3 regions of the Roseovarius sp. CH_XMU1461 genome follow, and region 1 is predicted to be linked to each of the others. Evidence: riboswitches for the same ligand, from Rfam matches in the RefSeq annotation. Region 1 holds a riboswitch; each other region holds the start of a gene.

The links. A riboswitch is a leader RNA that binds a small molecule or an ion and turns the genes downstream of it on or off. The one in region 1 is predicted to bind cobalamin.
Region 2: another riboswitch for cobalamin. It lies ahead of WA237_RS14645 (DUF1636 family protein); the one in region 1 lies ahead of WA237_RS17835 (ABC transporter substrate-binding protein).
Region 3: another riboswitch for cobalamin. It lies ahead of WA237_RS15180 (hypothetical protein); the one in region 1 lies ahead of WA237_RS17835 (ABC transporter substrate-binding protein).

What each region holds. Positions count from the first base shown of each region.
Region 1 is NZ_JAYMDV010000010.1:68,830-78,914, forward strand. Features, by position in the region: gene WA237_RS17795 (endonuclease/exonuclease/phosphatase family protein) at 1-632, opposite strand, end outside; gene WA237_RS17800 (ABC transporter ATP-binding protein) at 629-1,669, opposite strand; gene WA237_RS17805 (ABC transporter permease subunit) at 1,680-2,558, opposite strand; gene WA237_RS17810 (ABC transporter permease subunit) at 2,569-3,450, opposite strand; gene WA237_RS17815 (extracellular solute-binding protein) at 3,518-4,825, opposite strand; partial or broken gene WA237_RS17820 (ATP-grasp domain-containing protein) at 5,002-5,175, shown strand; gene WA237_RS17825 (LacI family DNA-binding transcriptional regulator) at 5,314-6,288, shown strand; gene WA237_RS17830 (hypothetical protein) at 6,305-7,495, opposite strand; cobalamin riboswitch at 7,661-7,854, shown strand; gene WA237_RS17835 (ABC transporter substrate-binding protein) at 7,982-8,998, shown strand; gene WA237_RS17840 (FecCD family ABC transporter permease) at 8,995-10,047, shown strand; gene WA237_RS17845 (ABC transporter ATP-binding protein) at 10,044-10,085, shown strand, end outside.
Region 2 is NZ_JAYMDV010000005.1:76,605-86,689, reverse strand. Features, by position in the region: gene cobI (precorrin-2 C(20)-methyltransferase) at 1-503, opposite strand, end outside; gene WA237_RS14665 (precorrin-8X methylmutase) at 500-1,129, opposite strand; gene WA237_RS14660 (hypothetical protein) at 1,132-2,301, opposite strand; gene cobN (cobaltochelatase subunit CobN) at 2,298-5,609, opposite strand; gene cobW (cobalamin biosynthesis protein CobW) at 5,644-6,699, opposite strand; gene WA237_RS14645 (DUF1636 family protein) at 6,692-7,072, opposite strand; cobalamin riboswitch at 7,196-7,394, opposite strand; gene WA237_RS14640 (oxidoreductase) at 7,620-9,689, opposite strand; gene WA237_RS14635 (LysR family transcriptional regulator) at 9,801-10,085, opposite strand, start outside.
Region 3 is NZ_JAYMDV010000005.1:183,589-193,673, forward strand. Features, by position in the region: gene comD (sulfopyruvate decarboxylase subunit alpha) at 1-157, opposite strand, end outside; gene WA237_RS15150 (LysR family transcriptional regulator) at 295-1,188, shown strand; gene WA237_RS15155 (FAD-binding oxidoreductase) at 1,310-2,734, shown strand; gene tkt (transketolase) at 2,810-4,828, opposite strand; gene WA237_RS15165 (hypothetical protein) at 5,077-5,631, shown strand; gene WA237_RS15170 (cell division protein ZapA) at 5,631-6,032, shown strand; gene WA237_RS15175 (ATP-dependent helicase) at 6,131-8,479, shown strand; cobalamin riboswitch at 8,549-8,751, shown strand; gene WA237_RS15180 (hypothetical protein) at 8,864-9,127, shown strand; gene WA237_RS15185 (TetR/AcrR family transcriptional regulator) at 9,152-9,799, opposite strand; gene WA237_RS15190 (trimethylamine methyltransferase family protein) at 9,892-10,085, opposite strand, start outside.

The sequences.
Region 1 (10,085 bases):
TATTCGGCGTTGGCGTTGCTTTCGAGATGGGTGGAGACGACGCAGATCGGGCCGGTGGCGGTGTCGATTTCGGCGGCGAGGGCCATGCGGGTGCCGAGGCGGGGTTGGTCGGGATCGAGGTTGAACCAATGGCCCTGATCGTCGAGGCGGAACATGGCGACGCGGGTCAGCGGGGCGGAGGAGAGAATGGCGTTGCCGTGAAAGCCGAGACGGTTGTGATCGTCGGTGCAAAAGCTCCGTTCGGTCGGGCCGCCGAGGCCCATTTCGTAGAATTCCACGCCATAAGCGTACGACATTCCAAGGGCTTGGGCAATCTCGCGGGTGGTGTGCCTCTGACCGGTGCGGGCCATGCCGCAATCCATTTCCGACAGCAGGATCACATCGGGGCCGAGCCGCGCGAGATGTTCGGCGGAGGCCTGCGGGAAGAGGCAGCGTTCGAGATTCCACGCCGCAATCAAAGGTGCGGTATCCAGTCGGTTTTGCGTCGGTATTCCGCCAGTCTCGATTCTCGACATCGCGGGGGTCGCGGCGAGCAGCGCATTGTGGCTCGCAGCATCGCGGGGCGCGGCGAGGATGCGCGCCCGCTGATCGTCGGAGACCGGCGGCAGTTCGGGAATGGTGGCGCGGATCACAGCGCCTGCCCGGTGGTCTTGTCGAAGAGGCGCAGCGCCTCGGGGCGCAGGTTCACACGGGCCGCGCCGGGGCGGGCCTCGACCTCTTTGCCGACATGGAGGGTAAAGGGCTGATCTGCGAGTTGGCCATGCAGCAGACGATGACCGCCGAGCTCTTCGACGATCTGGATGTCAAAGCCGAGCGGGCCTTCGGGGGTGAGCTCGGCATCTTCGGGACGGATGCCGACAGTGACCGGGCCAGAGCCCGACGCGGGCAGAAGCGGCGTGCCGCCGTTGATGCGGACCTGTCCGGCCTCGAACCGCGCGTCGAGCAGGTTCATCGGCGGCGCGCCCATGAAGCTCGCGACAAAGGTGGAGGCCGGGTTGTGGTAGATCTCGGACGGGGTGCCGATCTGTTCGATGCGGCCCGCGTTCAGCACGATGATCTTGTCGGCCATGGTCATCGCCTCGACCTGATCATGGGTGACATAGACCGAGGTCACGCCAAGGCGGCGTTGCAGCGCCTTGATCTCGATCCGCATCTGATGGCGCAGCTTGGCGTCGAGATTGGAGAGCGGTTCGTCGAAGAGAAAGAGCGACGGGTCGCGGACCACGGCACGGCCCATGGCGACGCGCTGACGCTGGCCGCCGGAGAGCTGCGAGGGTTTGCGGTCGAGATAGTCGGTGAGGTTGAGCATCTCGGCGGCTTCGCGGACCTTGGCAGCGATCACATCGGCAGGGGTTTTGCGGTTCTTGAGCCCGTAGCCGATGTTGCGGCGCACCGTCATATGCGGGTAGAGCGCGTAGTTCTGGAACACCATGGCGATGTCGCGGTCGGCGGGATCGACATGGTTCACGACGCGGTCGCCGATGCGCAGCTCGCCCTCGGTGATGTCCTCGAGACCGGCGATCATCCGGAGCAATGTGGATTTGCCACAGCCCGAGGGGCCGACGAGCACCAGAAATTCGCCATCGGCGATGTCGAAACTGGTCTGTTGCACCGCCTCGACGCCGTTCGGGTAGATCTTGCGGATGTTGTTGAGTGAGACCTGAGCCATCTGCCTGTCCTTATTTGTCCGATTCCGTGAGGCCCTTGACGAACCAGCTTTGGAAAAAGATCACCACCGCCACCGGCGGCAGGATCGCAATCAGCGCCAGCATGTTGGCGCGGCCATATTCGGGGATGTTGGTGCCTTCGAGATCCTGGGTCAGCTGCTTGATGCCGCGCACCAGCGTGTACATGCCTTCCTCGGTGGTGATCATCGTGGGCCAGAGATATTGGTTCCAGCCGAAGACGAACATGATGATGAACATCGCGGCGATCATCGTCTGGCTCAGCGGGACGAGCACGTCGATGAAGAAGCGCACCGGCCCGGCCCCGTCGATGCGCGCCGCCTCGACCAGCTCTTCCGGAACCGAGCGAAAGAACTGGCGGAAGAAGAAGGTGGCCGTCGCGGAGGCGATGAGCGGCAGGATGAGGCCGGTGTAGCTGTTCAGGAGGTTGAGCTTTTGCGCGATCTCGTAGGAGGGCAGGATGCGCACCTCGAGCGGCAGCAGAAGCGTGGTGAAGATGAGCCAGAAGGCGAGCGTCGCAAAGCGCATCCGGAAATAGACCAGCGCATAGGCGGCCATCATGCCGATGACGATCTTGCCCAGCGCAAAGCCGAGGCCGAGGATGGTCGAGTTGATCAACATCGACAGCCCGGTGTTCTGGCCGGAAAAGCCCGAGGCCTTGAACATGGCGGCGCGGAAATTGTCGTCGAGCTGATCGCCGATGGCCAGTTGCGGGCCGTATTTGATCGTTTCGAGATCGGTGGTGGTGGTGGTTTGCAGCATCACCAGCAGCGGGATCAGCAGGAAGAGCGACCCGGCGATGAGCACCGCGTGATCGGCCACCACGGACCAGCGGATGCGGCGCGCGGCGGGGGTATAGGGGATATCGGTCATCGCGCGGTCCTCAGGTGTAATGGATGCGACGTTCGATCAGCCGGAACTGAAAGATGGTGAGCGCCAGAACGAGCAGCATCAGGATCACCGACTGGGCCGAGCTGCCGCCCATGTCATTGCCGCGGAAGCCGTCGACATAGACCTTGTAGACCAGGGTCATCGGGTTGTTGCCCGGCTCGCCTTTGACCATCGTGTCGATGACGCCGAACGTGTCGAACAGCGCGTAGGTGATGTTGATGATCAGCAGGAAGAAGCCGGTGGGCGCGAGGAGCGGGAAGGTCACATCCCAGAACCGGCCGCGCGCCGAGCGGTTGTCGATCAGCGCCGCCTCGCGCACCGGTTTGGGGATGGATTGCAGGCCGGAGAGGAAGAAGATGAAATTCACCGGCACCTGTTTCCAGACCGCGACGAGGACCATGGCGGTGGCGGTGTCGTTGAAATTCACCCCGAGCTTGAAATCCCAGCCGATGGCGCGGGCGGCTTCGGTCAGCGGTCCCCAGCTCTGGTTGAACATGATGAGCCCGATGAAGCCCGCCACCGGGGGTGCCACAGCATAGACCCACATCAACAGGGTGCGGTAGGATTTCGCGCCGCGAATGATGTTGTCGGCCTTGACCGCCAAGAGCAGCGCGAGGGCCAGCGAAAAGAAGGTGACCAGCAGGGTGAAGATCAGGGTGAACCGGGCCACTTTGAGATATTCGGAGCTGCCGGCCAGATCGGCGTAATTGTCGACGCCGACATAGGTCGCGCCAAAGCCGAAGGGATCCGCGAGGTAGAAGGAGGAGTGCACCGCGTGGGCGGCGGGCCAGTAGAAGAAGATGGCGATGATCGACAGCTGCGGCAGGAGCAGCAGGATCGGCAACCAGCGTGTGGTGAAACCTGCGCGTTTCATGGGGCCTCCGGGACGTGGAGGACGGCCGCAGGGGCTGCGACCGTCCAAGGCGTTGGGTGAGTGGTGATCAGCTTTGCGTCTTGGAGAAGCGGGCCAGCAGGGCGTTGGCCTCTTTCTCGATCGTGGCGAAAGCGTCTTCGACTGAGGTTTCACCGGTCAGGATGCGGCCATATTCGCGGTTCATCACGTCACGGATCTGCACGTAGAAGCCCATGCGATAGCCTTTGGTATGTTCGCCCGCCGGCAGCGACAGCTGTTTGATGCCGGTCTCGGCCGCCGGGAAGCGGTCGTAATGGCCGTCGGCCTTGGCCAGCTCATAGGCGGCTTCGGTGATCGGCACATAGCCGGTTTCGCGGTGCCAGAAATACTGGGTCTCGGCTTTGGTGAGGAATTCGAAGAAGGCGGCAGTGGCCTTGTTTTCTTCGGCCTCGTGACCGGCCATGGCAAAGAGCGACGCGCCACCGATGAAGGTCTGTTTCGGTTCCTTGGTCACCGCTTCCCAATAGGGCAGGTAGGTGGCGGAGAATTCGAACGGCAGGTCTTTCTTGGCGAGGCCGCCGAAAGAGCCCGAGGAGCCGAGCCAGATCGCGACCTTGCCCTCTTCGAACGGGGTCTGGTTGTCGCCCCAGCCGGTGCCGAACCATTCGAAATAGCCCTTGTCCTGCCAGTCGGTGACGGCGGTGAAATGGGCCTTGATCGCGTCGTTGTTGACGAGGATCTCGGTGCCGTCCGAGCCGGTGTAGCCATTGTCATTGGTGGCGAAGGGCAGGTTGTGACGGCTGTGGAAATTCTCGGTGAAGATCCAGGGCAGGTGCGATTGCGACAGCGCGACATAGCCCGCGTCCTTGAGCGCCGGGGCGGTCACGGTCTGGAACTCTTCCCAGGTCTTGGGGGCCTCGACACCGGCCTTTTCCAGCGCGTCGACGTTGAAATACATGACCGGCGAGGAAGAGTTGAACGGCATGCCGATCATCTTGCCATCGGCGTCGGCGTAGAAGTAGCGCACGCCCGAGATGTAGTCTTCGATGTTGAAGGCGACGCCATTGTCGGTGAGCAGATCCTGCACCGGGACGGTCGCGCCCTGGGCGCCGATCACGGTGGCGGCGCCGGCGTCGAAGACCTGCAGCACGTTGGGCTGTTCGCCGGCGCGGAAGGCGGCGATGCCGGCGGTCAGGGCCTCTTCATAGGTGCCTTTGAAGACGGGGGTGATCTTGTACTCGTCCTGCGAGGCGTTGAAGTCCTCGGCGATCTGGTTGACGGTTTCCCCCAGCGCGCCGCCCATGGCGTGCCACCAGCTGATTTCCACCTCGGCGGCGGCGGTGTTGGCGATCAGGGCAAAGGCCGTGGAGGCCGCGCCGATATACAGGTTTTTCATCTCTATGCTCCGGTTCGTTGAGCGCCCCAACGGGCCAAGGGGCAAAAGCCCCACGAAAATTTCGATGCGCCGGGCAGCCCGGACACAGGATGTGCAGCGAGTGTGCACACGTGTTCACATACGGGCGTTTCATGACAGGGAGATGAAGGATTTAGGAATTTCCCACCAAAGAGTTTGCGCAATCACTGGCGCGGCTGAATAAGGGCTACGCGCCAGCGTATGTCATGGACATCTGCCGAACAGTGGACGGGTTGCGCCTTCTTGAGACGAACTGCATCAACGCGGCCGGATTCTACGCGGCCGATCTGCTCAAGCTCGCCACGGCGATCGACGGCATGTCGGTGACCTGACGCCACGAGGGTACAGGCCGACGTCCGGCCTTGGTCAGCACAGGTTTGTGTTTTGCTTTCTTGACAAAATCCCCGGGGACAGCGGACTGATTGGCTATGACGGGTGAAAAGAAGAGTTTGGGCCAGAGGCCACGGCGGGTGACCGCCCAGACGGTGGCCGAGCAGGCCGGTGTGTCGCGTTCGGCGGTGTCGCGGGCCTTTACCAAAGGGGCCTATCTCGACGCGGAAAAGCGGCGCAGAATCCTCTCTGTTGCGGCGGAAATCGGCTATCAGCCCAATGCGCTGGCGGCGGGGCTCAAGGGCGGAAATTCGCATCTGGTGGCGATTTTCGCGGGCGATCTGCGCAACCCCTATGACACAGCTTTTGTGAGCCAGCTTGTCGGGTCGCTCAACGCGATCCAGAAATGGCCGCTGCTGATTGATGGCAATGGCGCACGGGCGGCGCAGGCGCTCGAAGAGGTGCTGCGCTATCCGCTCGATGCGCTGATCCTGCGCGGCGGCAGCCTGTCGGGCGAGATCGTCGAGCAATGCGCGCGCTATGGGATTCCGATGATTTCCTCGGGCCGACCGCTGAGCGCGCCCGGGGTCGATACGGTCTGTTGCCGCAATGATCAGGGCGCGCGGATGGGCGCCGAGCTTCTCATCTCAGGCGGGCGGCGGCGCATCGGGTTTCTGGGCGGGCCGTCCGAGCTCTATTCCTCTTGCGAGCGGCGGGCCGGGGTGATGGCGGCGCTGGAGGCGGCGGGTCTTCGGCCGGTGGCCGAGGCCGTGGGAGATTACACGGTGGATGGCGGCCATGCGGCGGCGCGGGCGCTGTTGCAGGGGGCGGGCGAGATTGACGCGCTCATCTGTGGCAATGACGCGATGGCCATCGGGGCGCTGTCGGCGGCGCGGGAGATCGGGCGGGCGGTGCCCGGCGATCTGGCGGTGATCGGGTTCGACGATATCGACATGGCGCGCTGGACCTGTTTCGACCTCACAACCGTGCGCAACCCGATCGACGCGGCGGTGCGCGAGATCCTGCGCCTTCTGGAGGCGCGGCTCGGCGATCCGGGCAAGGCGGATGAGACGGTGTTTGTCGATCCGGTGGTGAAGCCGCGCGGCACCCATTGAGGCGCGGGCCCAAGGCTCAGCTTCGGCGCAGGCAGGCGGGCAGGAAGTCAATCACCGGGCCGACAGGTTGATAGGGGGCGAAGCGCGCGACATAGGCGGTGCCGCCGACATCGGTGACGCGCATGACGATGTCGCGGGCAGTGGCGACCTTGTTGAGGAACCAGACCGAGGACCAATCGTGATTGGCGTTCTGCATCCGCGGATTGAGCAGGGTCGCGAATTTATAGAGCCCCCCTGCCCCGCCGAGATCGACGAGATGATCGCGGTAGCCTGCCGCCCGTTCCCAGACTAAGCGGTGCACATCCTTGTCGTCGATGCGCATTTCGACCAGCGACAGCGCCACCTTGGTGGTGCTGGTGTCGTTGCGGAAGGAAATGTCGGGATTGTGCAGCACGGCGCGGAGCTGACCCTTGTCGCAGAAGAAATTGATCGCGAGATTGGCGCGCGGTTCGACGGATGTCGCGCGGATGATGATGCTGTTGTTCGATTTTTTGGTGATCGGATCGGTGGCGGAATTGAAGATCCAGCTCTTGTTGCTCGGGCGCGGGGTCGGGGTGGGTTTTTTCTTGTCAGATCCGGTCGGGGCCGTCGCGGTCAGGGTGAAGGCGATGCTGTGTTTGGCGGGCAGGTAGTGGGCCGCGATCAGCGCCTGTTCGAGGTCGGCATCATTGCGGAAGACCGGCGCCTGGCCGTCATCGAAATCGAGCTTCAACAGATGGGTGCGCGCGGCGATGGCCTGAGCCTCTTTGGGGGTCCAGAGCGTCAGGCTCCGTTTGTTGAGAATGATCAAACGGTAGTCATCGCCGCGCAGGGGCGCGATGAAGTTGATCATGTAGAAGGTCTGACGCTTGCCGGTGGTCTTGTCCTTTTTGCCTTGGCTCTCGATCACGGCGGCGAGCACGCCGGGGGCCTTGGGCGAGGTCTCGAAGCGCAGCGGCGAGATCTCGACGGATTTGCCGGTGCGGATCTCATAGCCTCGGCCGGCGCGGCGCAGGCTTGAGAGGGTGAAATAGGGTTCGAAATCGTCCAGATCGAAGACGGAGTCGGCGCTGCGTGTCACCTGCGGGTAGCGCCAGCTTGTCGGCAGGTCGGGGCGGGCCTCTTGCAGCGACAGTCGCTCATAGGAGAACCCGCCGGGAAAGCAGCCCGGAAGCCAGAGGATGAGGAGAAGGAAAACAGTCCAGGGAAACCGGGAAAAGAACGTCATGGGGCCCTCCTGCGGGAAGGTGCGAAATAAGATTAGCCTATCATGATTCGGTATTTCCCCAAAATTCCATGCGGCTTGGCGCGCAGGCGCACAGCTGGGCCGGTGGCGGCCCGGCGCGAAAATCGGGCCCCTGCGGTCATCGCGGTTGACGGGGGGGCAAAAATCGGGTGTCACTGCGGCGTCGGTTTTCGATGGAAACTAATAGGGAATCCGCGGCGTCCAGCAGGGCGTCAACCGGAACTGCCCCCGCAACTGTAGGCGGCGAGCTGCATCTTCAGAACCACTGGGCCGAGGTCTGGGAAGGGAAGATGACGCCATGAGCCGTGAGTCAGGAGACCTGCCGACGCATAACCTGAAACCGGGCGGGGTGGCCCGGGGCGGGGGTTTGGCGTGGTCTCGAGGCCCGGTGCGCGGCACCAGGCAGGGACCACCGGCAGATGCCCTTTCCTGCTCCTCCTGTGTCCGGCAAGACCGAGGAGTCTAGCTATGAAGAACTACCTGATTGCGCCCGGGGTGCTGGCGCTTGGGATGGGCAGCGCGGTGATGGCCGAGGCCGAAACCCGCTATCCGCTTACCATCGAGAATTGCGGGCACGAGCTGCGCTTTGATGCGGCGCCGGCGCGCACGGTCACGGTGGGGCAATCGACCACCGAGATCCTCTATCTGCTCGGGCTGGGCGAGACGGTGCAGGGCACTTCGGTCTGGTTCAACCCGGTGCTGCCGGAGTTCGAAAGCCTGAACGCCGGGATCGAGCGGCTGGCCGACAATGACCCGAGTTTCGAGAGCATCGTCAACAAGCGGCCCGAGCTGGTGACCGTCATGTATGAATGGCATATCGGTCAGGAAGGCATCGTCGGCACGCGCGAGATGTTCCATGAGGTTGGCGTGCCGACCTATGTGATGCCCACCGATTGCGAGAGCAAGGACAACCTTGTCGGCGGCGATGGCACGCGGTCCGAGCTGTTCGCGACAGAGCAGCTCTATAAGGGGATCGCGCAGTTGGCGGAGATCTATGACGTCGGGGCGCGCGGGGCCGAGCTGGTGGCCGAGCTGCAGGCGGCGGAGGCCGAGGCGGTGGCCAAGGCGGAGGCGCTCGACCTGCCCGAGGGGGTGTCGGGGCTGTTTTGGTTCTCGTCGGCGGATCTCGACATCGATCCCTATGTGGCGGGGCGGAAGGGCGTGCCGGCCTATATGATGGACAAGCTCGGGGTCGAGAATGTGGTGACCTCGGATGAGGAATGGCCGACCGTCGGCTGGGAGACGCTGGCCAAGGCCGATCCGACCTTTATCGTGATCGCCGAGATGGACCGCCGCCGGTTTCCCGCCGATGACGTGGAGAAGAAGCGTGAGTTTCTGACCACCGACCCGGTGGCGCGCGAGATGACGGCGGTGAAGGAAGGCCGGATCATCACCATCGACGCCCATGCGATGAGCCCGACGGTGCGGGCCATTCATGTGCTGGGCACGATTGCCGAGGCGCTGGCGGGTTACGATCTGCAATGAGCCAGGCCGTCGCCATGCCCCGGCATCGGTCGGCCCTGCATTGGGCGGTGCTTGCGCTGCCCGTGCTGCTGATCGCGCTGATGCTCGGCACGGCGCTGGGCGAGACGCGCATTCCGTTTGACGTGGTGCTCAAGGTGCTGGCCAACAAGCTCTTTGGGGCGGGCTATGCGGTGGACCGGATCGACACGGGGATCGTGTGGAATTACCGGCTGGCGCGGGCCTTGGTGGCGGCGTGCTGTGGCGCGGGGCTGGCGCTGGCGGGGGTGGTGCTGCAGGCGCTGCTGCGCAATGCGCTGGCCGATCCCTACCTTCTGGGCATTTCGGCGGGGGCCTCGACCGGCGCTGTGGCGGTGACGGTGGTGGGCCTTGGCGGCGGGGCGATTTCAATGTCGGCGGGGGCCTTTACCGGGGCGCTCTTGGCGTTTGGATTTGTCGCGGCGCTGGCGCATCTGGCGGGCGGCGGCACCGGGCTTCGCGCCGCTGGGGTGATCGTGCTGGCGGGCATTGCGGGCTCGCAGCTTTTCAATGCGATCACCGCCTTTCTCATCGCGAAATCGGCCAATGCGGAACAGGCGCGGGGCATCATGTTCTGGCTCTTGGGAAACCTCAGCGGGGTGCGCTGGATCGATGTGACGAGCGTGGTGCCGGCCACGGTCATTGGCGTGGCGGTTTGTCTCGCGCATGTGCGCACGCTCGATGCGTTCACCTTTGGCGCGGACAGCGCCGCGTCGCTTGGCATTTCGGTGCGGCGGGCGCAGGTGGTTCTCATTGGGGTGGCGGCGCTGGTGACGGCGGTGATCGTGTCGATCGTCGGCTCGATCGGCTTTGTCGGGCTGGTGATCCCGCATGCGATGCGGATGCTCGTTGGCACGCGGCACGGGCAGCTTGTCCCGGCCTCGGCGCTGGCGGGGGCGGTGTTTCTCATTGCGGCGGATGTGATTTCGCGGGTGATCATCCCCGGGCAGGTTCTGCCCATCGGGGTGGTGACGGCGCTGGTCGGCGCGCCGGTCTTTGCGCTCATCCTGATCGGGCGGAGGGGGGCGGCATGACGCTGGCGTGTGACAATCTCGGCTGGTCGGTCAAGGGC
Region 2 (10,085 bases), on a different contig from region 1:
TCGCGGTCGAGCGTGCCCATCACCACCGAGAGCACGTCATCGCCCCAGGTGATCGGCGCGCCCGAGGCGGTCCAGGCCGCCGACATGCCGGTGATCGCCGGGACCACCTCGACCGGGATCAGATCCTTGAGCCGGGTGAAGAGATGCATGAAAGAGCCGTAGAAAAACGGATCGCCCTCGCAGGGCACGATCACGTCTTCGCCCGCCTCGACCAGCGCCCGGATATGGGCGGCGCAGTCCTCGTAGAAGGCGGACAGGAGTTCGTTATAGCGCGGATCGGAGAGCGGGATTTCGGTGGTGACCGGATATTCCATCGGAAATTCCTGCACGTCGCCTGCCAGCATCGGGGCCACCGTGGCGCGGGCGCGCCCGGCATTCCCGGCCTTGCGGAAATAGGCGACATGGCGGGCCTGCCGGATGAGCCGGTCGGCCTTGACGCTCATCAGCTCGGCATCACCGGGGCCGAGGCCCACGCCATAGAGGGTGCCGCGGGTGCCGGTCATTCCGCGCGGCTCGCGATGGCGTTGATGGCGGCGACTGTGATGGCGCTGCCGCCCAGTCGTCCGCGCACGATGAGCGAGGGCACCGGCAGCGCCTCCCAGAGCGCGTCCTTGCTCTCGCGGGCGCCGACGAAACCGACGGGACAGCCGATGATCGCCGCGGGGCGCGGGCATTCGGGGTCTTCGAGCATTTCCAGCAGGTGAAAGAGCGCGGTGGGCGCGTTGCCGATGGCCACGAGCGCCCCGTCGAGCCGGTCGCGCCACAGCTCGAGCGCGGCGGCAGAGCGGGTGGTGCCAAGCTCGGCCGCGAGATCGGGCACCCGCGGATCGCGCAGGGTGCAGATCACGTCGTTCTGGGCGGGCAGGCGTTTCTCGGTCACGCCTTCGCTGACCATATAGGCGTCGCAGAAGATCGGCGCGCCGGCCTCGAGCGCGGCGCGCGCCGCCGTGACCATGCCGGGCGAGACGGCCACGTCGCGTTCCAGCCCGACCAGCCCGGCGGCATGGATCATCCGCACCACGACCTGTTCTTCATCCGCGTCGAACCGGCCGAGATCGGCCTCGGCGCGGATCGTGGCGAAGGATTCCAGATAGATCGCAGCGCCGTCTTTTTCGTATTCATAGGGCATGGTCAGAACTCGGTCAGTTTCAGGATGTCGGTATCGGTGAGGTCGCGGGCCTCGGGTGTGTCCCAAGGGGCGGCATTGCGCAAGAGATCATAGGCGCCGTGGCGGCCGACCAGCGTCAGATCGGCGGCGCGCGGCCAGGCGCAGCCCTTGGCACAGCCCGAGACATGCAGACTCTGCCCCGGGGTGAGGCGGGGGCCGAGCTGATCACAGAGCTGGCGGGCGAGCGCGCGGGTGCCGGCCTCGGCCTGGGCGCAATAGGGCGCGCCGGGACAGGCATGGACCGCGAGCGCGGGATCGTCGGGGGTGGTGATAAAGCCCGCGTCGCGCGCGGCCTCTGCTGCGCCCTCTGCCACACCCATGAGGCGAAAGAGACGCCCGGGCATCGGCCGCAGGGCACGCGCGCCGGTGCTGTCGAGCAGCGTGATCATGGCGCGCGCCTCGAGCGCGCCAAAGGCCGCGCCAAGGGTCAGATCGGCGCCGCTCTGCCCCGGTTTCGGCAGGCTCGCATAGCTGCGCGGCGCGGCGGCGAGCCAATCGGGCGGCAGTTTGGCGTGGCGCAGATGGCGTGCCATGCGGCCGGTGTCCTGCCCGCCGGTGGCGATGAACCAGTCGAGCATCTCGCGCAGGCCTTGCAGCGCCTCGCCGATGCGCAGCCGGCGGCCCAGCGGAGCGCCGTCGGCACGCAGGATGAGCCCGCCATCGGCGGCCAGCTCGAACGCCACGTCGGAGGCCACCATATTGACCGCCGGTTCCGCCCCGGTGTCGATGGCAAAGCCGAACTTACCGGGCAGTTTCGGCAGATCGCCGAGGAGGCCCATCAGCTCGGTCGCGATGCGGTGGCTGAGATCGCCGGGACGCCAGCCCGCCTCGATCACGATGTTGCGGCGGCTTTCGATCTCGGGGTCGGGATCGAGCAGCCCGAGCGCCCGCAACCCGTCGGTGAGCGTCGTCACATCGCCCTCGGGGACGCCGCGCAGCTGCAGATTGGCGCGCGAGGTGAGATCAATGAGCCCGTTGCCATGACGCCCGGCCAGATCACAGAGCCCGCGCATCGCCTCGGCGCTGACTTCGCCCAGCATTGGCCGCACTCGCAACAGCATCCCGTCGCCCGACAGCATCGGCCGCAGCGCGCCAGGGCACCAGCCGCGCACGCGGGGGGCGGCGGCGCTCATTCCGCGGCCTCCAGCGCCGCGAGGATCGAGTTGCGCCGCGTCTGCCAGAGCCCCGCCTGATGGAGCCGCGCGAATTGATCGCGCATCGCCGCGAGCGCCTCTGGATTGGCCTCTTGCAAGAACCCGGTGACCTCGTCATCGCCGAGCGTCGCGTCATAGTAGAGATCAAAGAGATGGGCGGGCACGGCGCGCGCGAGATGGGCAAAAGCCGCGAGATTGTCGAGGGTTACGGCAATTTCCGCCGCGCCGCGATAGCCGTGGCGGCGCATCCCGGCGATCCAGCCCGGGTGGCTGGCGCGGGCGCGCAGCACGCGGGCGAGCTCCTCTGTCAGGGGCCGCGCCCGGGGGCGGTCCGGGTCGGTGTTGTCGAGATGGTAGAGCGCCGCCTCGCCGCCTGCGACGGATTGTGCGGCGGCAAAGCCTGCCTCGTGATTGGCGTAATCCTGCGACAGGAGGAGATCGGTTTCCGCCAGATCCTGCAGATGAACAAAGGCCTCGGCCCCGGCGACCCGGTCGCGCAGACCTTCGGGGTCGAGGCGCGGGCTCTCGCCATCGAGCGCCCAGCTCGAGGCGCGCAGCCAGGCCTCGCCCGCCGCCTGCCGCGCCGCCGCGTCATATTGGTCGAGATGGGCGCCGACACCGACGCCAAACTGCCCCGGTGCCGGGCCGTAGACGCGGGCGCTCTGCTGGCCCAGATAGGGGTTCCAATCCTGGGCCTCATCGCGGGCGGCGAGCATCCGGACGGCTTGCGAAAAGAGCGTCGAGAGCGTCGGAAACACATCGCGGAAAAGGCCCGAGACGCGCAGGGTGACGTCGATGCGCGGGCGGTCGAGCTCGGCGATGGGCAACACCTCGACGCCCGAGACCCGCTCGGACCCGTCGTCCCAGACCGGGCGCACGCCGATGAGTGCCAGCGCCATGGCAAATTCTTCGCCCGCCGTGCGCATCGTGGCCGAGCCCCAGAGATCGACCACCACGCCGCGCGGCCAGTCGCCCTGATCCTGCAGGTGGCGGCGGACCAGTTCGTCGGCCAGACGTTCGCCCTGGGCAAAGGCGGCGCGGCTCGGCACGGCGCGGGGATCGGTGGAGAAGAGATTGCGCCCGGTGGGCAACACATCCATGCGGCCGCGATAGGGCGATCCCGCGGGGCCTGCCTCGATCCGCTGACCGTCGAGCGCGCGCAGCAGCGCGGCGCGTTCGTTTTCAACAGACGCGCCAATGTCAAAGCTCGGCGCGGCGGCGGGTGTGCGGCCCCAGATATGGAGCCCGTCGCCAAACTGGCTGTCCTTCACGTCGCAGACAAAGCGGTCGATCCGCGTGATCGCCTCGCCGATGTTCTCTGCACTGTCGAGCCCCAGATCCTCTGCCAAACCAAGGGCTTCGGCCTCGGAGCGAATGTCGTCCTGCAGCCGGTCGCGGCGGCGCGGATCGAGCCCGTCGGCATTGGAAAACTCGTCAAGCAGCGCCTCGAGCCGGACCATGCCGCCCGTTGTGCTGCTCTGCACCAGGGGCGGCGGCACATGGCCGAGGGTGATCGCGCCGATGCGCCGTTTGGCCTGCACCGCCTCGCCCGGATCATTGACGATGAACGGGTAGATCACCGGCAGCCCGGCGAGCAGCGCTTCGGGCCAGCAACTCTCTGACAGGGCCACGGATTTGCCCGGCAGCCATTCGAGCGTGCCATGGGCGCCGATGTGAATGAGCGCGTCGGCCTGATCCTGCAGCCAGAGGTAAAAGGCCACGTAGCCATGGCGCGGCACCCGTTCGAGATCGTGATATTCGTCGTCGCGCTGGGCGAATTGGCCGCGTTCGGGCTGTAGCGCGATCCAGGCATTGCCGCGCCGCACCACGCGCAGCGCCATGCCCTCGGGACCGGCGTCGGGATCGTCTTCGGGTGGCCCCCACGCGGCGGCGAGCGCCTCTTGCAGGGGCTGCGGCAGGCGGGCGAGCGCGGCTTTATAGGCCTCCATCGGCCAGTGCAGCTGGGCCTCGGCGAGATGCTCTGCCGCAAAGCCCGTGTCGACCGCATAGCCCGCGCCCTGCAGATCCTCGAGCATGGCCGAGGCCGAGGCCAGCGCGTCGAGCCCGACGGCATGGGCCATGTTCCAATCGCGCCCCGGATAGGTCGAGAGCACGAGGCCGACGCGGCGGGCGGCGGGGGCTGTCGTGCTCAGCCGGTGCCAGCGGGCCATGCGGGCGACGATGGCCTCGATCCGGTCGGGCACGGGCCGGTGCAGGGCGCGGGAAAATTCGAGATCGGGGTCGCGGGCTGCGGGTTCCTTGAAGGAGGCGACGCCTGCGAAAATCCGGCCATCGACCTCGGGCAGCACCACATGCATGGCGAGATCGGCGGGCGAGAGACCGCGTTCGGCCTCGGCCCAGGCGTCCTGGGTCGAGGTGGCGAGCGCCACCTGAAACACCGGCACGCCTGCGGCATCAAGGGGCGAGGCCCCCTCTGCCCCGCGCCCGGAAAAGGCCGTGGCGTTGACGATCATCGCGGGCGCGAGGGCGGCCACCTGATCACGGAGCCAGTCGCGGGTGCCGGGGGATTTGAGCGAGGGCGCAAAGAGGCCGAGCGGCGCAAAGCCTTGGGATTGCAGGGATTTGAACAGCGCCTCGATGGGCGCGAGATCGGCGGCGACGAGATAGGAGCGGTAGAAAACCACCAGCACACGGGGGGCGGTGCCGCCCTCCCCGGTCTCATCTGGCGCGCCGGTCCAGAGGTCGGGGGCGGCGGCGATCACGCCGTCGCGGGGCGTCCAGAGACCGGCCTCGGGGACAAGTTTCGCCCCTTTGACGGGGCCTGCGTAGAGACCGGCGGCAAGGGCCAGCTGGGCGAGCGCCGCTTGGGCCGCGACCGCGCCGCCTGCGTCGCAGAGATGCTGCAACCGGCGCAGCGTCGAGACCGGCAGGGTCGAGATCTCGTCGAGCCGGGGATCGGCGCGGCCATCGCCCGGCAGCACCGCCAGCGCGAGGCCTTTTTCCCGCGCCAGCGCCTCGATCCGTTGCAGCCCATAGGGCCAGTACGGCACGCCGCCGATGAGCCGGATCAGGATCGCCTTGGCCCCGTCGAGCGTCTGTTCGACATAGGTGTCGACCGAGAGCGGGTGTTTCAGCGCGGCGATATTGGCCAGCCGCAGATCGGGCAGCGACGAGCCTGCGTCGCGCGCCCGATGCCAGCCCGCCGCGAAAGCGCCGAGATCGGAATCCGAGAGGCTGAGCACCACCAGATCGGCCGGGCTTTGGCCCAGATCCGTCGGGGTTTCGGTCTCTTCCAACCCTTGGCTTTCGCGGAAAATGACATGCATTTCGGGGGCTTACCCTCTCGGGCCTTGATCGGACCTAGTCGGCCGCTGCGGTTTCAGGGATGAGCACGGCGCGGATGGCGGCGCTGTTGATGTCGTCATGTTCGGCGATGACCACGAGGCGGCCTTGACGGGCCTCGCCGGCCTCCCACATGCGGTCATATTGGTGCCGCACGCGGGCGCCCACGGCCTGCACCAGAAGGCGCATCGGCTTGCCTTTGACGGCGGCGTAGCCCTTGACGCGGAGGATGTTCTGGCTGCGGGCCAGATCCTCGATCCGGGCGGTGAGCGCCTCGGGGCTGTCCAGTTCCGGCAGGTCAATCACGACGCTTTCGAAATCATCATGATCGTGGTCATGGGGCGTGTCGTGATGCGAGGGGCGCGCGTCGAGATCATCCTCGGCGGCGGCCTCGAGACCGAGCAGCACGCGCGGGTCGACCACGCCTTCGGCGACTTCGATCACCGGCAGCGGACGGGGCGCTTCGGCGGCGATGATCTCACGCGCCTTGGCGACGCCGTCGGGACCGGCGAGATCGGGTTTTGTCAACAAGACGAGATCGGCGCAGGAGATCTGATCCTCGAAGACCTCGGAGAGCGGGGTTTCGTGATCGATGCTTTCATCGGCCAGACGCTGGGCATCCACGGCGGCCACATTGGGGGCAAAGCGACCGGCGGCCACGGCTTCGGCATCGGCCAGGGCGATGACGCCATCGACGGTGATCTTGGAGCGGATATCGGGCCAGTCGAACGCCTTGAGCAGCGGTTTCGGCAGCGCCAGACCGGAGGTTTCGATCAGGATATGTTCGGGCTGCGGATCGAGCGCGATCAGCGCCTCGATGGTCGGGATGAAATCATCCGCCACGGTGCAGCAGATGCAACCATTTGCCAGCTCGAGGATATTTTCGGCCGGGCAATCCGGGATCGCGCAGGATTTGAGGATGTCGCCATCGACGCCAACATCGCCGAATTCATTGACCACCACCGCGAGCCGCTTGCCACCCGGGTTCTTCATCAGATGCGAGATGAGCGTCGTCTTGCCGGAGCCGAGAAAGCCGGTGATCACGGTGACGGGGAGTTTGGTGAGATTAGACATTGTCGTCCTCCAGGGGCGGGATGCGGGCGATGCAGTTGCGTTTGAAATGCTCGGGGCGCGTGCGCCATGGGATCAGCCCATCGGCGCTGTCGTGATAGAGCGCGGCGCCCTCGGTCAGCGTGGCGAGATGTTCGGTTTCGTCAAGATTGCCGTAGACATAGGTCCAGCGGTTCGGACCGCCGCGCAGCGCGATGGAACAGCCGTTGTCGCAGTTTTGCAGGCATTCGACGGCGCGCAGGGTGACGCCTTCGGGCAGGTCCTGGGCCGAGAGCGCATCATGCAGCGCCTGACCGGGGCGAATGCCGTCCTCGGGGGCGTCGCTGCCCCGGCGGCATTTGACACAGACCAAGAGTTCGGTGGCGTGTTTCGTCATTGGCGCGCCCTCGGGGCACGGGCCAGTAGCCCCCGCCCACCAGATCGGCAAGACATTGAAATAGAACCCATATTCTTTCCTCCGCCGGGGCACCTCGCCCGGAGCTATGCGTGACAAGAGCGCCGGACAGCGCCCTGGATGGCAGGTCTCCTGGCTTGCGGGTCATCATGGGTCGCGCCTTCCCAGCCCGAGGGCCAGTGGCATGGTGCGAGACATTCGCCGCTTACAGTTGCGAGGGCAGCCGCGGAATTGGGTCAGACCCGCACCGCGTTCCCTTTTCAGCCCGGATTCGTCCCGGGCAACCATCAGGGGCGACAATGCTCAGGACGGGGGTGCAATGTCAATTGCGGGGGCGACATCCACGGGGCGGGAAACGGCATGTGAGAGGCGGAATGCGGCGGGGCCTGCGAAAAAGCGCGGAGCCCTGTTAACCAAGGGGGATCGGCGATTTTGCCCTGTCGGTGATACGTCGGTATTGCGACGGTAAAACGACGGTGGCGATTTCCGGGGGGACGCGCCCCCCGGAGAGAGGTTACCGGAGCGCGCGTTACTCGGCGGCGAGCTCGGTGATTTCGCGGCGGAAGGGCAGCGCGTCGCCGATGTCTTCGCCGTCCAGCTCGCGGGCATAGCGGTGGCCCGCGTAGGTCGCCCAGGCGATCGGACCGGGGGCCTCGGCATCGCCGAAGAGCCGCACCGATTTGATCCCGGCATCGGCCCAGTCGGCCTCGCGCGCCAAGAGATCGTGATAGAGCCCGTCGCGGCCCTGACGCGAGGCGACCATGACCACCGCATCGGCGTCATAGCGCGTGGTTCGGCCGGTGTAGACGCAATTGCTCATGACGTGATCGGCGGCAATCTCGGTCACGCCGCGATTGAGCACGATCTCGACCCCCATCTCGACGAGGCGGGCATGGATCACCGCCTGTTCGAGCGTGTTGTTGGTCCAGTCGCTGACATAGGCCGAGGGGGTGATCAGGGTCACATCGGCACCGCGCGAGGCCAGAAGCTCGGCCAGGACACCGCCCATGTAGTAATGGTCATCGTCAAAGAGCACGATCTTGCCCTCGGGGATGGTGCCGCCCATCAGGTCGTCCGGCGTGTAGACGCGCGCGCCCTCCGCAATGGGCATCGGCACCACATGCTGACGCGAGACACCGTCGCGACGCCAGGTGGCCCCGGTGGCGATGGCGATGTTTTCGAAACCGAACTCGAGCAGGCTCTCGGCGTCGAGCTCGCTGTCGCGGTAGATCTCGACATTGGGGCGCTGCGAGAGCTGATAGTCGCGGTAATCGACCACCCGCCCCCAGGCCGAGAGGCCGGGCAGCTTGCGTTCGCGGGTCACGCGGCCGCCGATTTCGGTGCCGGCCTCGGCGATGGCCACGTCATAGCCGCGCCGGCAGAGCGCCCAGGCGGCCTCGAGCCCGGCGGGACCGGAGCCCACGACGAGGACCGATTGGCTCGCGCCCTTGGGGTTCATCTTTTCGGGGTGCCAGCCCTTGCGCCATTCTTCCATGAAGGTCGGGTTCTGGGTGCAGCGGCTGATCGACATGGTCATGTCGCCGGTGATGCAGATGTTGCAGCCGATACATTCGCGAATGTCTTCGATGCGGCCTTCCTCGATCTTTTTCGGCAGGAAGGGATCGGCGATGGAGGGACGGGCGCAGCCGATCAGGTCGAGCGTGCCGGATTTGACCATTTTCGCCATGACATCGGGCGAGGTGAAGCGGCCGACGCCGACGATGGGCTTGTCGCTCAGCTCGTGGATGCCGCGCACCAGGGTTTCCTGGGCCGCCTCGTCCTTGAAGCGCGAGGGGCCGGAGCAATCCTCCCATGTGCCCTGCGCCAGATCCCACAGATCGGGCAGATCGCGGTTCATCTCGATGAAGTCGCGCAGCTCGGCGTTGGAAAAGCCCAGCTCGCCGATGGTTTCATCCAGGCTCACCCGCATTGTGAGGGCCATGGTGTCGCCGACGGCGTCGCGCATATCGGCCACCACCTCGCGGGCAAAGCGCGAACGGTTCTCGAGCGAGCCGCCATATTCGTCGCTGCGCTGGTTTGTGGCTCTTGAGAGGAAATGTTGAAAAATGCCAAATCCATGCGCCCCATAGAGGCATATCAGGTCGAATCCTGCCTCTTTTGAACGTTTCGCCGCATTGACGAACCAGCGCCGCAGATCGCGGATTTCGGATTTGGACATGGCGCGGGCCTGCACCGGGTCATTGGTGAAGGTGCGGATCGGCAGGGCCGAGGGGGCGAGCGGCACTTCCTTGGTGTAGAGGTTGGGGCCGTTGATGCCGGAATAGGCGAGCTGAATGCCCGCGAGCGCGCCATGGGTCTTCATCTTCTCGGACATGCGGCGCAGTTGCGGGATGTCCTTGTCCTCCCAGAGGCGGAGTTCGATGAAGGGGGTGATTTCCGAGGTGTGGTGCATTTCGCATTGCTCGGTGAAGATCACGCCCCAGCCGCCTTCGGCCTTGATGCCGCGCATTTCCGCCGCCGCCGAGGGATCGCGGTAGCCGCCGCCATTGCAATGGGGCACCTGATAAAAGCGGTTCTTGGCGGTGAGCGGGCCGATTTTTACCGGCTCGAAGAGGATGTCATAGCGGGGGTCGCGCACGGGTCAGGCTCCCATCAGGGTTAGGTGTCGGGACAGGATCACAGAATTGCGGCGCAGGATAAAGTCGTGGCTGCGAAAGCATGGCTTAGCCAAAGCTTAAGCCAAGGGCCCTCAGCCCTCTTCGAGACCGATGCGCAGGCCCGGGATGCTCTCGGCGCTGATGGAGGCGCGGCAGTGGTCGATAAATGCCTTTACAGTCAAGACGTTATCCGCCCCTCCTGAGGTGACGAGACCGAGGTGCAAGGGCCGCGCGCTGCCCGTCAGGGGGACATAGACGAGGGGCCGGCCATCGGGGGCCTGATCGCTCAGCGGGCGGATATTGGCGATGGAATAGCCAAAGCCGTTGCCGACGAGGCTGTGCATCACCGCCATGTCGCGGGTGCGTTCGGCGATCAG
Region 3 (10,085 bases), on a different contig from region 1:
CCATGCCCTCGTCTTCTTTGTTCGACGGAATGTGCAGGATGTCCGGATGCGCGTCGATTTTGTCGATCACCCCGGCCAGCTGTTTGCACGGCACGGTGGTGACGAACGAGACATCATTGGCGACGAGATCAGCCACCAGCTTGTCGTTAATGTCCAACGAGTAATCCCCCCTAAAGGTGTGTATTGGACGAGCGTGGGTGAAAACCGTAATTTTCACAAACCATATATTTTTGCATTTATGTAAAGGTGGTGTTTACATTGCGGCAGAATCGCCAGCCCGAGGTAAAGCCACGCATGTCCATCTCGCTCTTTCGCACCCTGATCGCCATCTCCGAGACCGGGAGTTTCAGTGCCGCGGCCAACCAAGTGTTCGTCACCCATGCCGCGGTCGGCCAGCAGATGAAGCGGCTCGAGGATCAGCTCGGCGTGGCGCTCTTTGACCGGTCGGAAAAATCGCCGCGTCTCAACCAGTTGGGCAAGGCGCTGGTCCCCAAGGCGCGCGAGGTGGTGGCCGCCTATGACACCATCCTCGACGATCTTACCGGCGATCCGGCGCTGATTGGCGAGCTGATCCTCGGCGCGGTGCCCTCGACCATTCGCGGCCTCATCCCGCAGGTGATCAAGCGGCTCATCACCGCCTATCCCGATCTGCGGGTGCGGGTGACGCCGGGGCTGACGCCTGATTTGCAGGACGAGGTGGAAAGGGGCTCGGTCGATGCGGCAGTGCTCAGCAAACCGGCGCGAGTCGGCCGGCATCTCAACTGGGTGCCCTTTGTCGAGGAACGGCTCGTCCTGCTCGCCGCCCCAGAGGTCGAGGAAAGCGATCCGGCGCGGATCTTTGCCACCATGCCGTATATCCGGCACACGAATAAATCCTCGGTGGGCATTCTCGCCGATGATTGGCTCGCGGCGCAGAAGATCGAAGTGAATGACATGATGGAAATGGGGTCGCTGGAAAACCTCGCGACCATGGTGGCGCATAATCTCGGCGTCTCCGTGGTGCCCGATATCTGCGTGCCCGATCCGGTCTTTGAGGCGCTGCGCAAGATCCCCCTTGGCCCGACCGCCGCGTCGCGGGAGCTCGGTGTTTTGACCCGGGCGGATTGCTCCAAGATGCGGCTGGTCGAACGGCTGCTCGACGAAATCCGAACGGTGGTCGCGGCCCATGCCCCGCCCGAGAATGTTTAGGCGCGTTTTACATTTCTTTAAAAATCTTTGATTTGCGAAAGATGTCGTTTCAAAGCACCATCGTGGCCTGACGGACCCTGCCGGTCCTTACCTGACATTAGACTGAAGGATCACAGCACCGATGAGCAAGGGCGTGAGCGCAGAGGCCGCAGGCCGGATCGAAGCGATTGTGGGGGCCAAGGGCATTCGCCCCGCCGCAGAGGCGCAACGCTATATGGAGGACCCGCGCGACAGATTCACCGGCAAGGCGGGGCTCGTCGTGATGCCCGACACCACGGAAGATCTGGCCGAGGTGGTGCGGCTCTGCGGGGCGGAGGGCATCGCGCTCATCCCCTATGGCGGTGGCACCGGCGTGGTGGCCGGGCAGCTGTCGCTGGATCGCGATGACGTGGTGATCCTGTCGCTTGAACGGATGAACCGCATCCGCGAGATCCGCGCCGATGATGGGGTGATGGTGGTCGAAGCGGGCTGTGTCCTCGAAAACGTCCATGCCGCCGCCGCCGAACACGGGCTGCAATTCCCGCTCGGCATGGCGAGCAAGGGCAGCTGTACCATCGGCGGCAATCTGGCCACGAATGCCGGCGGCATTCAGGTGCTGCGCCATGGCAATGCCCGTGATCTCTGCCTCGGGATCGAGGCGGTGCTGCCCTCGGGGGAGATCCTGCGTGAGCTGAGCCCTTTGCGCAAAAACAACACCGGGTTCGACCTGCGGCATCTGCTGATCGGCAGCGAGGGCACGCTGGGCATCATCACCGCTGCCACGCTCATCGTGAAACCGATCGAACCTGAGGTGGTCACGGTCTTTGCCGCCGTGCCGGGCCCGGCCGAGGCGCTGGCGCTCTATCAGGGGATGCGGCGGCAGCTCGGCGAGGCGGTGAGCGGCATCGAGCTCATGAGCGGTTTCGGCGTTGGGCTGGTGACCGGGCATTTTGCCAATCTGCGCAACCCTCTGGCCGAGCCGAGCGAATGGTATGTGCTGACCGAGCTGGCCGGTCATGCGGGGCTTCAGGACAATGTCGAGGGCTTCTTCGGCGAAGAGATCGAGGCAGGCCGGATCGCCGATGCGGTTCTGGCAAGTTCCGAGGCACAGCGCCAGGCGCTCTGGGATCTGCGCGAACACACGCCCGAGGCCAACCGATTGACCGGCGCGATCTGCAGCAGCGACACCTCGGTGCCCATCGCCTCGGTCGAACGGTTTGTGTCCGAGACCCATGCGGCGCTGGCGAAACTGCACCCCGGGCTGCGCGTCAACAGCTATGGCCATATCGGCGACGGCAACATTCACCACAATGTCTTTCCACCCGAGGGCGTGACCAAACCCGATTTCGTGGGTGCCACGCCGGGTATCATCGAGGCGGTGCGCATGGCGATCAACGAGGTGACCGTCGCCTGCGATGGCGCGATCAGCGCCGAGCACGGGATCGGGCGGCTCAAGGTCAATGACCTCGCGCGCTATGCCCAGCCTGCCAAGCTCAACACGATCCGGGCGATCAAGGCGGCGATGGACCCCAAGAATATTCTCAACCCCGGTGCCCTCATCGGTTGAGCCAGCAAAGCGGCGGAAACGAAAAACGCGGCCCCCGAGAGGGCCGCGTTGTCATGTCTAAAGGGTAAATCGTGCTCAGAGCAGCGATTTGACCTTCTCGGCCACAGCCTCGGCGGTGATGCCGAATTTCTCAAAGAGCGTCTCGGCCGGGGCGGAGGCGCCAAAGCCTTCCATGCCGACAAAGCCCGAACGCGCCTCGCGGCCACGCTCGCCGCAGAGCCAGCGATCCCAGCCCTGACGCGCTGCCGCTTCGACCGCGACACGCACCGCGGCACCGCCGGGCAGGACGCGCTTGCGATAGCTTTCTTCCTGCTGCTCGAAGAGTTCCCAGCAAGGCATCGAGACGACGCGCGTGCCGATGCCTTCGGCCTGCAGCAGGTCGCGCGCCTTCATGGCGATCTCGACCTCGGACCCGGTGGCGAGCAGGATCGCCTGACGCTTGCCTTCGGCATCGGCCAGAACATAGGCGCCCTGAGCGGTCAGGTTCTTGTTCTTATGCTCGGTGCGCAGCGTCGGCAGGCCCTGACGGGTCAGCGAGAGAACCGAGGGCGTTTCCTTGGAGCTCAGCGCCAGTTCCCAGGCTTCGGCGGTCTCGACCGTATCACAGGGGCGGAACACCATCGTATTGGGCGTCGCGCGGCTGATCGCCAGATGTTCGACCGGCTGGTGGGTCGGGCCATCTTCGCCGAGGCCGATGCTGTCATGGGTCATGACGAAAACGCTCGGCACTTTCATCAGCGCGGCGAGACGCATCGCGGGACGGGCATAGTCGGTGAAGCACATGAACGTGCCGCCATAGGGGCGGATACCGCCATGCAGCGCCATGCCGTTCATCGCGGCCGCCATGCCATGTTCACGAATGCCCCAGTAGATGTAGCGGCCCTTGCGGTTCTCGACATCAAAGACGCCAAGATCACCGGTCTTGGTGTTGTTCGACCCGGTGAGGTCGGCCGAGCCGCCCATGGTTTCGGGCATGATCGGGTTGACCACTTCGAGCACCATTTCCGAGCTTTTGCGGGTGGCGACCTTGGGGGCCTCGGCGCTGATCTGTTTTTTCAGCGCCTTGATGCGGGCCGAGAGCTGTTTCGGCGTGTCGAGGGCGAAAATGCGCTCGAACTCGGCCTGACGACGCTCGGACGCTTCGGCAAGACGGGCTTCCCATGCTTCACGCTCGGACGCGCCGCGCGCGCCGATGGCTTCCCAGGCTTGCTTGATGTCGGCAGGCACGTCGAAGGGCGCCGAGGTCCAGCCATAGGCCTCTTTGGCGGCGGCCATCTGGGCCTCGTCGGTGAGCGCGCCGTGGCCCTTGGACGTGTCCTGTGCCGCGTGGCCCAGCGCGATATGCGTCTTGCAGGCAATCATCGAGGGTTTCGAGGTCTTCTTGGCCTCGGTGATCGCCGCATCGATGGCCTTGGGGTCGTGGCCGTCGATCTCGATCACATGCCAGCCCGACGCCTTGAACCGTTTGACCTGATCGGTGCGATCCGACAGCTCGACCGTGCCGTCGATGGTGATGTTGTTATTGTCCCAGAACACGATGAGACGGCCCAGCTCGTGACGACCGGCAAGACCGATGGCCTCTTGGCTGATGCCTTCCATCAGGCAGCCGTCGCCCGCGATGACATAGGTGTAATGGTTCATCAGCTTGGCGCCATAGCGGGCGCGCAGCGATTCCTCGGCCATGGCGAAGCCGACCGAATTGGCGATGCCCTGACCCAGCGGGCCGGTGGTCGTCTCGATCGCGTCATGCAGGAAGTTTTCCGGATGGCCCGCGGTCAACGCACCCCATTGGCGGAAATTGCGGATCTGGTCAATCTCCATGCCCTTGTAGCCGGTCAGATGCAGCAGCGAATAGAGCAGCATCGAGCCGTGGCCTGCCGACAGGATGAACCGGTCGCGGTCGGGCCAGTTGGGGGCGGAGGCGTCAAATTTCAGGTGCTTCTCAAAGAGCACGGTGGCCACATCGGCCATGCCCATCGGCATGCCGGAATGTCCGGAGTTGGCTGCGTGCACCGCGTCGAGCGTGAGCGCGCGGATGGCAGTGGCTTTTTTCCAGTGATCGGGATTGGCAGTGCGCAGGGCGGCGATATCCACGGGGCAGCATCCTTTGGCAGGTCAGGGTCAGATAGGCGGTGCATAGCAGCAAGGGGCAAAAGATCAAGCGGATCAGCCCTTAGAAGAGGCGGTAGGACGCCACGGCTTTGCATCCTACGCGCATTTTTGGCAGGGTTTCTGTAGAGTTGGGGAACAAACAGGCCTTGTCGGCGATTCGCGGTAAGGTGAGGCTAGAACCGGCGTCGACAACAGCCGGGCAGACAACAGAGCGAGGGCACGAGGAGATCATGAGTGATATCGACGCGCTGCAAGGGCGGATCATGGCCGCGCTTGACCGGATCGGTCAGGGGCTGGATGGGCTGGAGCAACAGGGTGGCACGGCCGGGGGCGATGACGAGCTTGCCCAGCTGAAACAGGCTCTGGAAGACGAAAAGCTGGTGACGGCCCAGCTGGAGGAGCGCAACAAGACCCTGAGCCAGCGGCTCAAGGAACTTGAAGCCGCCGACAGCGCGGCCAGTTCCGAGCGCAAGGCGGGCGAGGCGGCCCGCAAGGACGCGCTGCGCAAGCTCGACGCCGAGTTGCAGTCGCTGCGCCTCGCCAATCAGCAGCTGCGCGACAACAACGCGGCCCTGCGCGAGGCCAACCAGACCGGTGTGATAGAGCCGCATCTGATCAACAAATCCATGATGGCAGAGCTCAACGGGCTGCGCGCCGCGCGGGCGGCGGATGAGGCCGAGATGAAGACCATCCTGACCGAGCTCGAAGGGGCGCTGGGGGCCGGGGCGGTCGCCGCGGTGACAGACGACGCGTCCAATGGGGACGCCCGGACGGAGGAAGCCTGATGCCCGAAGTGCAGATCGAAATCGGTGGCCGCAACTTCGAAGTCTCCTGTCAGGAGGGCGAAGAGCATTACCTGCAAGCTGCCGCCAAGATGCTCGACGAAGAGGCCTCGGTTCTCGCGGCCCAGATCGGACGTATCCCAGAGGCACGCATGCTGCTCATGGCGGGGTTGATGCTGGCCGACAAGACCGCCGGCATGCAGGACAAGCTGCGCGAGATGGAAGACAAGCTCGCCGAGGCGCAATCCGAGGCGGCGCGGCTGCGCGATGCCCCGGCGCCCGAGGCCCAGCGCATCGAGGTGCCGGTCCTGCCCGAAGGCGTCACCGATGCGATGGCCGAGATGGCCGCGCGCGCCGAGGCGATGGCAGACAAGCTCGAGGCAAAGACGCAAAAGGCCGGTTGAGACCCCGCCGTGGGCCCTGCTGTGCGGGGCGCTGCGCAGGGTGAACAATCGCGGAACATCTCTTTAACTCGGGGCCGGGCTCGGCTATCTTTGCTGCCATGAGTGATTTCAGCGAATCCGACGCCTTTGACGGCGCATCCCTCTCGGCGCGCGCCATGGCGGCGCGTCCGCGTCCCTATCTCGATGGGTTGAACCCCGAACAGCGCGAAGCGGTGGAGCGGCTCGATGGGCCGGTCCTGATGCTCGCCGGGGCGGGCACCGGCAAGACCAAGGCGCTCACCAGCCGGATCGCCCATCTGCTGAGCACCGGCAGCGCCCGGCCCGATGAAATCCTCGCCGTGACCTTTACCAACAAGGCGGCGCGCGAGATGAAACATCGCGTGGCCGCCCATCTCGGCGAGGCGGTTGAGGGGATGCGCTGGCTCGGCACGTTCCATTCGATCTGCGTCAAGCTGCTGCGCCGTCATGCCGAACTGGTCGGCCTGAAATCGAATTTCACCATTCTCGACACCGACGATCAGCTGCGCTTGCTCAAGCAGTTGGTGCAGGCGGCGGGGATCGACGACAAACGCTGGCCCGCGCGTCAATTGGCCGGGGTCATCGACCAATGGAAAAACCGCGCCTGGACGCCCGACCGGGTGCCGGCCAGCGAGGCCAGCGCCTATGACGGCAAGGGTGTGGCGCTCTATACGCTCTACCAGACCCGTCTGCGCGAATTGAACGCCGTCGATTTCGGCGATCTGCTGTTGCATATGGTGGTGATCTTCCAGAGCCATCAGGACATTCTCGACCGCTATCAACGCTGGTTCCGATACATCCTCGTGGACGAGTATCAAGACACCAACGTGGCGCAATATTTGTGGCTGCGGCTCTTGGCGTCGGGGCATCGCAACATCTGCTGCGTGGGCGATGACGATCAGTCGATCTATGGCTGGCGCGGGGCAGAGGTGGGCAATATCCTGCGGTTTGAAAAGGATTTTCCCGGCGCGCATGTGGTGCGGCTCGAACAGAATTACCGCTCGACCGCGCATATTCTTGCGGCGGCGAGCGGCGTCATTGCGGGCAACAAGGGGCGGCTTGGCAAGGAGCTCTGGACCGAGGCCGAGGGTGGCGAGAAGGTGCGGCTCATCGGCCATTGGGATGGCGAGGAAGAGGCGCGCTGGATCGGCGAAGAGATCGAATCCATGCAGCGCGGCACGCGCGGGATGCGGCCCATCGGCCTCGACGATATGGCGATCCTCGTGCGGGCCAGCCACCAGATGCGGGCCTTTGAGGATCGGTTCCTGACCATCGGCATGCCCTATCGGGTGATCGGCGGGCCGCGCTTTTACGAACGTCTCGAGATCCGCGATGCGATGGCCTATTTCCGGCTGGTGGTGTCGCCGAGCGATGATCTGGCCTTTGAGCGGGTGGTCAATACGCCCAAGCGCGGGCTGGGTGACAAGGCGCAGCAGAAAATCCAGATGACGGCGCGGGAAAACGGCGTGCCGCTTCTTGAGGGCGCGCGCCTTCTGCTTGAGCAAAAGGGCCTTGGCGGCAAGGGCGGGGCAGAGCTTGGCCGGTTTGTCGAGAACATCACGCGCTGGGGGCGCATGGTGGGGGATGAGGCGATCAGCCATATCGAGCTGGCCGAGATGATCCTCGACGAGAGCGGCTATACCGAGATGTGGCAAAACGACAAGACGCCCGAAGCGCCGGGGCGGCTCGAGAACCTCAAGGAATTGGTCAAGGCCTTGGAACAGTTCGAAAATCTGCAAGGGTTTCTCGAGCATGTCAGCCTGATCATGGACAATGAACAAGAAGAGGCAGGCGAGAAGGTCAGCATCATGACGCTGCACGCGGCCAAGGGGCTCGAGTTTCCGGCGGTGTTCCTGCCGGGCTGGGAGGATGGGCTGTTTCCGTCGCAAAGATCGATGGATGAAAGCGGCCTCAAGGGCGTCGAGGAAGAGCGGCGGCTGGCCTATGTGGGGATCACCCGGGCCGAGGAAATCTGTACGATCTCCTTTGCCGGGAACCGCCGCGTCTTTGGCCAATGGCAAAGCCAATTGCCGTCGCGGTTCATCGACGAACTGCCCGAAGAGCATGTCGAGGTTCTGACGCCTCCGGGCCTTTATGGCGGCGGTTATGGCGCGGCTGGGATGGGGGTCACGGGCGATATCGAGAGCCGCGTGGCGGCGGCCGATGGCTATAATTCACCGGGCTGGAGACGGCTGCAGGCGCGGGCGAGCGAACGCCCGATCAGCCAGCCGCGCGAGAGCAAATCGAGCGTCATCGACATGCAGGCGAACAGCTCGCACACCGTGGGCGAGCGCGTGTTTCACCAGAAATTCGGCTATGGCACGATTTCCGGGATCGAAGGCGACAAGCTCGAGATTGCCTTTGAAAAGGCCGGGGTGAAAAAGGTCGTGGCGCGGTTTGTCACCGGGGCCGAGGATATTCCCTTCTAAGCGTTCAATTTTGCCGCAAATGTCGCAGGCTTGGGTCGCATCGGTGCTTTTCCGATGGGCGGATCCGCGCTAGGCTAAAGCTCTCAGGGTGCCGTCCTCGCAAGGGGCCGGAGAATTGGGAAGCCGGTGCAAGTCCGGCGCTGCCCCCGCAACGGTAAGGAGGGGTGGTTGGGCGATATGCCACTGGGCCGCGAGGCCTGGGAAGGTAGCCCGATCACAGGCCAGATGGCCGTCCACCAAGCCCGGAAACCAGCCATGAGACAACGTCAGAACCGCGGGGGGCGGCATCGGCGCAAGGCCTTGGCGCTAAGCCCTTGTCTTTGCTCGGTTTCCCTCTGCCCCATCCGGCCCGGGGTGTGGCCGGGGAGTATCGAAGACATGAGCATGACACGCATTTTGAGCGGGTTGGAGATGTGCAACGCACGCGGCGATGAGGCGCAGGCGGTGGCACGGCTTGGATTTCTGGAATGGGCCTTTACCGAACCGGGGCAGGTTACTGCAGAGACGGTTAAGGATGCGTTACGTCACCCGGCGACCAAAGCGCCGGGGAGTGCGGCGGCGCGGGCCTTTGTCGATTATCTGCGGCAGGCGGTGACCCCGCTGAGCGCCGGGCGGGCGCGGCGCGGACGGGCGCGGGCACTGCACTGAACAGGTGCGACATGCCGGGGGCGTTCAGCCCTCGGCGAGATGTTCGGCGGTGTAGTCGAAGAGCGATTTGACCTCTTCGGGCAGGGCTTTTTTCCCAGTGAACCCATAGAGATATCCCGCGATCCTATGCTGGCGCACGGCGAGCGGTTCGTTGAGGTCGAGCGCGTAATATCCGATCTGTTGATAGTAGAGAATTCGGGCGCGGATGTCGGCCTCTTCGTCCTCGTAGCCGTGGCGGAGGAACATGGCGCAGATGGCCTCTTGGCGGGTGCGGTCGTTGCGGGCCACCATGTCATGCACGCGGGCGTCGCGGCGCGACCATTCGCGGATGGCAAAATCGACGCGGTGGTTGAAAAACCGGTCGTCGAGAAAGCAGCGGAAATAGAGCGCCACCGCCTCGGTGATGGTCTGGGCGGGCAGGGTCGTGTGCCGGATAAGATGCGCGGTATTCGTTTCTTCCCAATGGGTTAGAAGCGCCTCGAGCAGATCTGTCCGATCCTTGAAATACCAGTAGAAGGACGAGCGCGACACGCCGAGCCGGTTGGACAGGGTGAGGATCTTGACCTCGCTGACCCCGTCTTCGATCAGGATGGCGCGGGCCGCTTCGAGCCAGTCGTCGCGGGTGGCTTTGACATGCGTTGGCTGGCTCGTCTCGGCGCTGTCGTCGGGCATGATTGTCCTGTCAAATGGAGGGTCGGTAACCTGTCGGTATTGCGTCGGTAACACGACAGTGGCGATTTCGGAAGCTGATGCGGGGCGCAGGGTCAGCTTTCGGGCGGTGCGCCCCCGGCCTCCGAAAGCCGCGCGACGCGCTCGCGGAAGGCGGCGAGCCGGTCGGCCGGTCCGACATCTTCGGGGGCGTCATGGACGATCTCCTGCCATTTCGCGGTGGCGCGGGTCGAGGCGTCGAGGCTGCCGCGTTCGGACCATGTGCCGAAATTCGACCAATCGCCGATCA